Regions from separate parts of the Arthrobacter sp. MDT2-3 genome, predicted to be linked through region 2. Evidence: riboswitches for the same ligand, from Rfam matches in the RefSeq annotation. Region 2 holds a riboswitch; each other region holds the start of a gene.
What was found. A riboswitch is a leader RNA that binds a small molecule or an ion and turns the genes downstream of it on or off. The one in region 2 is predicted to bind S-adenosylmethionine.
Positions count from the first base shown of each region.

Region 1: another riboswitch for S-adenosylmethionine. It lies ahead of AC5RUQ_RS06640 (aminotransferase class V-fold PLP-dependent enzyme); the one in region 2 lies ahead of AC5RUQ_RS04740 (cobalamin-independent methionine synthase II family protein).
Region 3: another riboswitch for S-adenosylmethionine. It lies ahead of AC5RUQ_RS10860 (bifunctional o-acetylhomoserine/o-acetylserine sulfhydrylase); the one in region 2 lies ahead of AC5RUQ_RS04740 (cobalamin-independent methionine synthase II family protein).

Region 1 covers NZ_JBNHFS010000002.1:215,403-218,671, forward strand. The annotation lists gene rsgA (ribosome small subunit-dependent GTPase A) at 1-768, shown strand, start outside; gene hisN (histidinol-phosphatase) at 817-1,629, shown strand; SAM riboswitch class IV at 1,786-1,899, shown strand; gene AC5RUQ_RS06640 (aminotransferase class V-fold PLP-dependent enzyme) at 1,936-3,269, shown strand, end outside.
Region 2 covers NZ_JBNHFS010000001.1:1,010,986-1,014,254, reverse strand. The annotation lists gene AC5RUQ_RS04750 (adenylosuccinate synthase) at 1-88, opposite strand, end outside; gene AC5RUQ_RS04745 (M14 family zinc carboxypeptidase) at 350-1,411, opposite strand; SAM riboswitch class I at 1,631-1,737, shown strand; gene AC5RUQ_RS04740 (cobalamin-independent methionine synthase II family protein) at 1,749-2,954, shown strand; gene AC5RUQ_RS04735 (uracil-DNA glycosylase family protein) at 3,165-3,269, shown strand, end outside.
Region 3 covers NZ_JBNHFS010000003.1:165,769-169,037, forward strand. The annotation lists gene metX (homoserine O-acetyltransferase MetX) at 1-137, opposite strand, end outside; SAM riboswitch class IV at 150-265, opposite strand; gene AC5RUQ_RS10860 (bifunctional o-acetylhomoserine/o-acetylserine sulfhydrylase) at 361-1,686, opposite strand; SAM riboswitch class IV at 1,730-1,845, opposite strand; gene AC5RUQ_RS10865 (S8 family serine peptidase) at 2,094-3,269, shown strand, end outside.

The DNA.
Region 1 (3,269 bases), on a different contig from region 2:
GTGGAACGCGCAGTCGTGGCCAACGCGGACCAGCTCGTAGTTGTCGTGGCGGCCGCCAACCCCGAGCCCCGCACCGGCTTCATCGACCGCGCCCTGGTGGCGGCGTACGACGCCGGGATTGAGCCGATCCTGTTGGTCACCAAGGCGGATGTCAAGGATCCAGCGGAGCTGTTGTCCAATTACACCCACCTCGACTTCCCCGTGATCATTAGCCGGACGGCCGATTCCACCGCATCTGGGATCGATGCCCGCTCGGACGACGGACTGTCCGCACGCCTGGACAGTGGGGCTGTCGCGGAACTCCGCGGCTATCTGGATGGAAAAGTGACAGTCATGCTGGGGCATTCGGGCGTTGGCAAGTCGACCATGGTGAACGCGCTGACCGGTGCGGAGCGTGCCACCGGCGGGGTTAATGCGGTGACGGGTCGGGGCCGCCACACGTCCTCGTCGGCGCTGGCCCTGAGGCTGGCGGACGCACCCGCCGGCAGCTGGATCATCGACACCCCGGGCATCCGTTCCTTCGGCCTGGCGCACGTGGACCCGGACCGGATCCTGCGCTCCTTCCCGGACCTCTCCCCCGGCATCGAGGACTGCGAACGCGGCTGCAAACACACCGCCACGGCAGTGAACTGCGGGCTGGACGCCTGGGTGGGCGGCGGGCATGCCGGCGCCACCGGAGAAGCCCGGCTGGCATCCCTGCGGCGCCTCCTGGGCACCGACCCGCGGCTGGAGGCGCAGGAGGCGAAGGAACTGGGCAGCGTCAACTGACGGTGCCGATCTCCCAGCAGAACCGCGCGCAGACGGTAGTTTGGTACCATGATCCAACCCGCTTCAAGCTATAACGATGACCTGCGCCTGGCGCACGTCCTGGCAGACTCCGTGGATGACCAGACCATGAGCCGCTTCAAGGCCCAGGACCTCCAGGTGGAGACCAAGCCTGACCTGACGCCGGTCACCGACGCGGACAAGGCGGCAGAAGAAGCCATCCGCGGCCAGTTGTCCCGCTCCCGTCCGCGTGATGCAGTGCTCGGTGAAGAGTTCGGCAGCACCGGCCACGGGTCCCGCCGCTGGATCATCGACCCCATTGACGGCACCAAGAACTTCGTCCGCGGCGTCCCCGTCTGGGCCACCCTGATCGCCCTGGTGGATGAAGGCGAGCCCGTTGTTGGAGTGGTGAGTGCTCCCGCCCTGGGCAAGCGCTGGTGGGCGGCCAAGGGCATGGGCGCCTACATGGGACGGTCGCTGGCTGCTGCCACCCGGCTCCGCGTCTCGAATGTCGCCAACCTTTCGGACGCTTCGTTGTCCTACTCCAGCCTGGGCGGGTGGAAGGAACGTGGCAATCTGGACAACTTCCTGGGCCTCACCGAGGACGTGTGGCGGACCCGGGCCTTCGGCGATTTCTGGTCCTACTGCCTGGTGGCCGAGGGCGCGGTGGACATCGCTTGCGAACCCGAACTCAACCTTTACGACATGGCGGCACTCGTGCCGATTGTGGTCGAAGCGGGTGGCCGGTTTACCTCGCTGGAAGGGGAGGACGGGCCGTTTGGCGGCAACGCGCTGGCCACGAACTCCATCCTGCACTCCGAGGTACTCCGCAGGTTGAACCCTGACCTGGACGATCTCCTCTAGGCACCTTCACCGAACAATCAGCGGCGGGCGGCTCCTAAAGGAGGCGCCCGCCGTCGTTTCTTCGGCCAAAGCAGCACTTTTCGGCAGGCGTAACAAAGCGCTTAACATTTGAGCCGGCTTCAAACCTTCCTGCCCCATGTCCTACGCTCTTAACCAGGTCACGAGTGCCAGCGCGAAACCCCGGTTTGCTGGCCGGCAACCCTCCAACCGCGGTGGGGTGCCCCGGGTGACGACCAGGCCGGTCCGGAACGGATGCGGCAAGCGCGGATTCCCGGAGCAGGGGGTCCTTTTCGAAGTGAGGTCTCTGTGACAACTGCCACCGTCTCCCCCAACGCCGCCGCCCAGCCCATCCAGGCTGAAGCCGCTGCCCTCTTTGATGCCCGCCGCGCTGTCGCCGGCCGCCCCCTTGCTGCCGTCACAGGTGCGGAAATCCAGGCGCCCCTCATCTCCGGCGGGCACGTCCGCTATGCAAACCTCGACTATGGTGCCTCGGCTCCCGCCCTCTCCGTAGTCTCGGCCTACCTCAACGAGATCCTGCCCTTCTACGCGAGCGTCCACCGTGGCGCCGGCTACGCGTCCCAGATCAGCACGTCCGTTTACGAGAACGCACGCAGCATTGTTCGGGACTTCGTGGGCGGCCGCCCTGACGACTCGGTGATTTTCACCCGCAACACCACCGATTCCCTCAACCTGCTGGCCGGTTGCCTGCCCGCGACGAACGGACGTCCGGACGGCGACGTCCTGTACCTGGACATCGAACACCACGCGAACCTGCTGCCGTGGCAGGGTGTCCCCCACCGGAGCATCGTTGCCGCTGACACCATCGCCGGGACCATCGAGTCCGTCCGCGCTGAACTGGAGCAGGGCGGGGTGAGCCTGCTCGCCGTCACCGGCGCCTCCAACGTCACCGGTGAAATTCTTCCCATTCGGGCCCTCGCCGCGCTCGCCCACGAATACGGCGCACGGATTGTGGTTGACGCGGCCCAGCTTGCGCCGCACCGCCGCGTGAACATCGCCGCGGACGGCGTCGACTACCTCGCCTTCTCCGGCCACAAGCTCTACGCACCGTTCGGTACCGGTGTGCTGGTGGGCCGCGCCGACTGGCTGGACGCCGGAACGCCCCACCTCGCAGGCGGCGGCGCCGTCAAGGAAGCCAGGCTCGACGGCGTCAGCTGGGCCACCGGCCCTGCCCGCCATGAGGGCGGCTCGCCCAACGTCCTTGGCGCAGCAACGCTGGCCCGCGCCACACAGGTGATCGCCGGCCTGGACCAGGAACAGTGGCACGCCCACGAATCGGCCATCCGCTCCTTCCTGGTGGAAGGCCTGCAGAAAATTGACGGCGTGACCGTGCACCAGATCTTCAAGGACACCAACCCGGATACGGACACCATCGGCGTGGTCAACTTCTCCGTGGAAGGCTACGACGCCGGTCTCGTGGCCGCCTACCTGTCCGCGGAACATGGCGTAGGCCTGCGGGACGGCCGCTTTTGCGCGCACCCGCTGCTGAAGCGGCTCGGGCTTCCTTCCGGTTCCCTCCGGGCCAGCTTCGGCGTCGGCTCACGCCTTGAGGATGCAGAACGGCTCCTTGCCGGCATCGACTCGCTGCGCCGAAACGGCCTGGGGTGGGACTACGTCGTCGA
Region 2 (3,269 bases):
CGTAGTCAACGCGGCCGCCCAGCAGGTCGGTCGCCTTGCCTTTTCCTTCGTCGCCCCACTGGGCTCCTACGATCACAATTGCTGGCATGGGATCCTCCCCCATTCGTTCGGGCTGCCCGTGCCATGCCACAACGTGGCGGCCTGGTGCAGCGCCGTTCATGAGAATGCCCCGAATGGACCGGCCTTCGCTGGTCCGCGGGCGGCACAGCGACGCAAGAGTTCCGGGGCTCTTACCACCCAAGTTTAGCCGATGAGGGACTTTGTCCACTCGTTGGGCCGCCGCGGTCCTTCTTGCAGGGTAAAGGAATCCTGCGCGGCAAAGGACCGCGGCGGGCTGTCAGCGGTGACGCTACTCGTCGTCAGCTTCCTCGCCGGGGCGGGAGGTCTGGGTGGCGAGGCTGTCCCAGAAGGAGGTGTCGGCGTCGGCAATTGATCCATCAGCGATTGCTGCGGCGGTTGCGGTGAGGGTGGTGACCGTTTGCTTGATCAGGTATCCGTTGCTACGGAGCCCCAGGGCGTAGCCGTCCAGATAGTGGTCGGACATGCCACGCATCTCAAACAGCAGCGTAGCGATCCCGTATTCCACGGCAATGCCGTTGCGGCTGATCGTTTCGGCGCTGCCGCCGACGTACTTGCCGAGGTGGCCCCAACCGGTGGAGTCAACGTTATCGAAGACGACGGCGCCCAACTGCTTGGACTTTTCAACAACTGCGGGATCGGCGTTCGGCGTGGTGGGGTACAAGATGGACCCGGAAACCAGCTTGCCGTCGCGTTCGCTGCGGGTGCCCTGGTGGTGCAGATCGATCATGTAATCGATCCGGTACTTGCGCATCACGTTATTGTGCAGCGCCTGCGTTTCCGGCTGGACCTTGGCTACGTGGTCGCGGTTGAGGTCCACTTCTTCGGCGTTGTACCGCGTCATGTTGCGGTCACCCTTGGCCAGGTAGTCGTCCAGGGGGAAGTTCACGTCCCCCATGGCGCCGTCCGCATTAAGCATGGGAACGATCAGGATGTTCGCGCCGCCGAGAATGTCTGCGGACTTGCCGGTGCCCAGGTGCTTGACGAATTCCAGCGCGCCCTCGGTGGTTAGCTGCTCGTTGCCGTGCTGCTGCGTCAGGTAAAGGATGGTGGGCTTGGCCGGGTCCGACATGTACTTGACCAGGTGTATGTCCCGGCCCTTCACGGTCTGGCCGATGACCTCCAGCTCCATGGCGCCCTGGCGGGCGTCCTGGTCCTTGAGGAAGGAGACCATCTGCTCGTAGGTGGCAAGCTTCGATGTGGTGATCTGGCCGTTGCCGTCATAGTTGGGGCCTTCGCCCACGGCCATCGCCGGTGCCGGCGCGGCTACTGCTGCCAGTGCCAGGGCTCCGGAAACTGCCAGGGTCCTGAAGGTTGCCAGGGTTTTTCTCACGGTGCGGTACCTCTTTCGAGTGCATTAGGTGCGTCCAGCCCGCCATGTCCCCCATCGCGGGCTGTGACAAAAGACAACCAACCTCGACAAAGGCTGTCAATGAGGTGACACCAATCTGCAGCCAGTTATTACGTTCTGAAAGCTCCGGCCCTCGTGTCCCCGCCGACACAATCCGAAAGCGGATTTGCTCCCGGGCGTACCGGTGCATTTAAGTGAGAGTGCCCATCCGGAGCGGCCGAGAGACCTGGATCGATGACGCCGCAGCAACCCCACAGAGTGCAGGTACGTCCTGCCTGCGAAGGTGCTACTGCCAGGACCGATGGAAAGGAAATCCAGCATGTCCCTGAACACAGACCACATCCGCGTCACCCACGCCGGATCGTTGCCGCGTACCCCTGAGCTGATCGCCGCCAACGCCGCCCGCGAAGAGAAACCTTCCGATGTCGGGGGCTTCAACGAACTCCTTACCGCTTCCGTGGTGGACCTGGTCCAGCGCCAGCAGGGCCTCGGCATCGACATCCCCAACGACGGCGAATACGGGCACGCGATGTCCGCCGCTGTGGACTATGGCGCATGGTGGTCCTATTCCTTCGCACGCATGGGCGGGCTGGAACTGGACAACGACGCCAAGTGGGCGGTTGAACCGAAGGAATCCACCCCGGGCAACGTACAGCTCACCGGCTTCATCCATCGCCGCGACCGCACCCACTTTGCAGAGGCCTACAACGATCCCACCAGCGGCATCTTCACCGGTGGCCCCAAGCCCTTCCCCAAGGTCACTGGACCGCTCGTCTACACGGGCCAGGACGCCGTCGCCTCCGACATTGCAAACCTGAAAGCAGGCCTGGCCGCCGCCGGTCTGAAGGAAGGGTTTGTTGCCGCACTCTCCCCCGGGAGCGCCTCACGCATCACCAACGAGTACTACGCCACGGAGGAGGAATACATCTACGCCTGCGCCGACGCGCTCCGTGAAGAGTACAAGGCCATCATCGACGCCGGCCTGATCCTCCAGATCGACGATCCCTCCATCGCCGAGAACTGGGACCAGATCAGCCCCGAGCCGAGTGTGGCCGACTACCTGAAGTTCACCCAAATCCGCGTGGAAGCCCTGAACTACGCCCTCCGCGGCCTTCCCGAGGAGCAGGTTCGGTTCCACCTCTGCTGGGGCTCCTGGCACGGCCCGCACACCACCGACCTTCCCCTTGCGGACCTGGTGGACACGATGCTGCAGATCAACGCCGGCGGCTACTCCTTCGAGGCTGCCAACGTCCGCCACGAGCACGAGTGGCGCGTTTGGGAGGAGACCAAGCTCCCCGAGGGCAAGGTCATCATCCCGGGTATCGTCTCGCACGCCACCAATGTGGTGGAGCACCCGGACCTGGTGGCAGACAGGATCGTACGGTTCGCAGACGTTGTGGGCCGGGAGAACGTCATCGCCTCCACCGACTGCGGCCTGGGCGGCAGGGTCCACCCGCAGATCGCCTTCGCCAAGCTGGAAGCCTTGGGCGAGGGTGCGCGCCGGGCCACCAAGCGGCTCTGGTAGCCCGGAACAGAAAACGCAAACCGCCGGTTCCGTGCCCCGCTTGGATTGGGTGCGCGGGACCGGCGTTTCGTTTCGCAGGGCTTGCTAAACTGGTAAAGGCCGACCAGGAATCGGTCCGCCCCATTTCAACCACTTCGGATTTGCTGCGCCATTGTGCGCCCATTTTCGCGGTGGCAGCAACACCAATCCCCGCAGGAGACCCAGCACTACATGACAGCCCTGGCACCCGAATCTTTCCATGATCAGCTTCTGAACCGCCGCTACGAACCGAACGTTGCAGCCGTCAACGAACTGTGCGATTCCCTGCAGGGGACC
Region 3 (3,269 bases), on a different contig from region 2:
TTGAGTGTGCCCCAGGTTTCGTAGGCCAGGGTGACGTCCGGCAGGTATCCGCCGGCTTCCAGCTTCAGTCCCCCGATGGAGGCATAGCGGACAATCCCGTGTTCGGGGACGGTAGTACGGGTGACGGTAACCGTCATGGCAAGACCTCTTCTACGCGCTTGCCCGCCGTCGAATGACCGGCAGGCCAGGTCTTCACCCGGGGCACCCCACCGCGGAAGGAGGGTTGCCGGCCAGCAAGCCGGGGCTGTCACTGGCACTCATGACCTGGTTCGAGTGTACGAAACAGGCCCTGCCTGCCGCCAAGAGTGTGACTGGTTGTGACTTCCCCGGCCCGCCGCCGCGCTGGTGCCCTGGGTACGGCTAGGCGCCAGTGGCCTCCTTGGCCGCCCGGAAGCCGGCCTCGAGGTCCGCCAGGATGTCATCGATGTGCTCGATCCCCACTGACAGCCGCACCAGGCCGGGATTCACGCCGGCAACCACCTGCTGCTCCGGCGAGAGCTGGCTGTGGGTGGTCGACGCCGGATGGATCACCAGGGAACGGACGTCACCGATGTTTGCCACATGGGAGTGCAGCTCCAAGGCGTCCACAAAGCGCTTGCCCGCCTCGGCGCCGCCAGCGAGGTTGAACGACACGATCGCGCCGGTACCCTTGGGTCCGTACTTGCGTCCGCGCTCGTACCAGGGGCTGGACGGCAGCCCGGCGTAGGCGACGGATTCGACGTCGTCACGCGTTTCCAGCCATTGGGCAACGTCCAAGGCATTGGCGACGTGACGTTCCACCCTCAGGCTCAGCGTCTCCAGTCCCTGGGCGATAAGGAAGGCGTTGAAGGGCGACACTGCCGAGCCAAGGTCGCGCAGCAGCTGCACCCGGGCTTTCAAAATGTATGACAGGTTGGCACCCAGGGCACCGTCAGCGCCGAGGTCGCGGGCATACACCAACCCGTTGTAGGTGGGGTCCGGGGTGTTGAAGCCGGGGAATTTCGCAGGGTCCTTGCCGAAGTCGAAATTTCCGGAGTCCACGATGACGCCGGCGATGGCGGAACCATGGCCGCCCAGGTATTTGGTGGCCGAGTGCACCACAACGTCAGCACCCCATTCCAGCGGCCGGATCAGGTACGGGGTGGAGAGGGTGTTGTCCACAATCAGGGGCACGCCGGCCTCGTGCGCAACTTGGGACACGCCTTCGATGTCCAGGACGTCCTGCCGCGGGTTGGAGACAACCTCGCCGAAGAACAGCTTGGTGTTGGGCTGCACTGCAGCGCGCCACTGGTCCAGGTTGTCCGGGTCCGCCACAAACGTGACGGAGATGCCAAACTTCTTCAGGGTGTGGGCGAAGAGGTTGTAGGTGCCGCCGTAAAGGCTCGGACTGGCCACGATGTGGTCCCCCGACTCGGCAATATTCAGCACCGCAAAAGTTTCAGCGGCCTGGCCGGAACTGAGCAGCAGGGCTCCCAGGCCGCCTTCGAGGCTGGCGATCCGCTGTTCCACTGCTTCCTGCGTGGGATTGCCGATCCTGGTATAGATGGGCGCCAGCTCGGCAAGCGCGAAACGGTTCGCGGCGCTTTCAGCGCTGGGGAAAACAAAGGACGTGGTTTGGTAAATGGGGAGGGCACGGGCACCCGTCGCAGCGTCCGGCTCCTGTCCTGCGTGGATCTGGCGGGTTTCGAAAGACCATCCGTTAGACATTCAAGGCTCCTTTGACATGGGCCCGGCATGCTCGAAGCACCGCGGGCCGCGCTTGCCATCCGGCCATTGCCGGACAGCCAGGTCCTCACCCGGGGCACCCCACCGCGGATGGAGGGTTGCCGGCCAGCGAGCCGGGGCTTGGCGCTGGCGCTCATAACCTGGGCCCAGTCTAGGAACTCCACGTGCCCGTCGCCACGAGTGTGACCGGTTGTGACTTCCCGCCCTGTTGCTGGACGACACTTTTTGACGGGGTGGAGCCAGGAGGCGCACATGTTGATTTCCCAAGGTTCCGCAGAAGATGCGCAGGATTGAGCGAAGGTTGACCCTTTGCCGCCAATCCCCCGTTAGATTTGAGCCGGGAACACGTCACCTCGCCTTTCTTCTTCCACCCAAAGGACCACATTCAGTTGCCCCAATTCTCTCGCCTGGCACGTCGCACCGTCCTGCTCTCCGCCGTCGCCCTCTGCTCAGGCGCGGTGGCAGCCGGTCCCTGGCTGGCGTCCGCAGCGCACGCCGCTCCTTCCGCTGCTGCGGGTGAAAGCGGCCGCTACCTTGTCCAATTCGCTCCGGGCAAGGACGTCGCGGCGGAGGTGACGGCCCTCCGCGCCCAGGGAATTGGCGTCAACAGAACTTTTACCAAGGCAGTGAAGGGCGCTGCTATCGAAGCCAGCCCGGGGCAGGCTGCCGCCCTGCTCCGCTCGGGCCGGGCCGCAACGGTGGAGCCGGACCACGCTGTCACAGTATCCGAGGTGCAGCGCAACGCGCCGTGGGGCCTCGACCGGATCGATCAACAGGCACTGCCGCTCTCCGGCTCCTACACACCTGCCGCCTCCGGACAGGGTGTCAACGTATACGTTGTGGACACCGGGATCCTCGCTTCTCATGCTGATTTCGGCGGCCGGGTCAGCGCTGGATGGACAGCAAAGGCTGACGGCCTGGGATCAAGCGACTGCAACGGCCACGGCACGCACGTGGCAGGAGTCATCGGCGGCGCCGTCCATGGCGTGGCCAAATCCGCCACCCTTATTCCGGTGCGGGCACTCGAATGTGATGGCTCCGGCGTCTACTCGGACATCATCGCAGGGCTCGACTGGGTTGCCGGTCAGCACCGACCTGGCACCCCGGCCGTAGTCAACCTGAGTATCGGCGGACCCACCAGCAGCGTGCTCGATGCAGCAGTCCAGGCCATCATCACCAACGGCCTTCCGGCCGTTGTTTCAGCCGGGAACAACGCCGTTGACGCTTGCACGGCTTCTCCAGCCCGTACGCCCTCCGCCGTCACAGTAGCGGCAAGCGATTCCTTCGACAGGCAGGCCTCCTTCTCAAATTTCGGCAAATGCGTGGACCTCTACGCGCCCGGTGTAGGCATCCGCTCCGCCTGGCACACTTCCACGACGGCCACGGCGTCACTCGGTGGAACGTCCATGGCTACTCCGCACGTGGCTGGTGCTGCCGCCCTCCTCTTATCCGGCAATCCTCTTTTAACACCCACGCAAGTGACCGATCGGCTCGTCTCGTCCGCGATCGGAGGAATCATTGCAGGAACTGGAAGTGGAACGCCGAACCGTCTGCTGCACACCGCA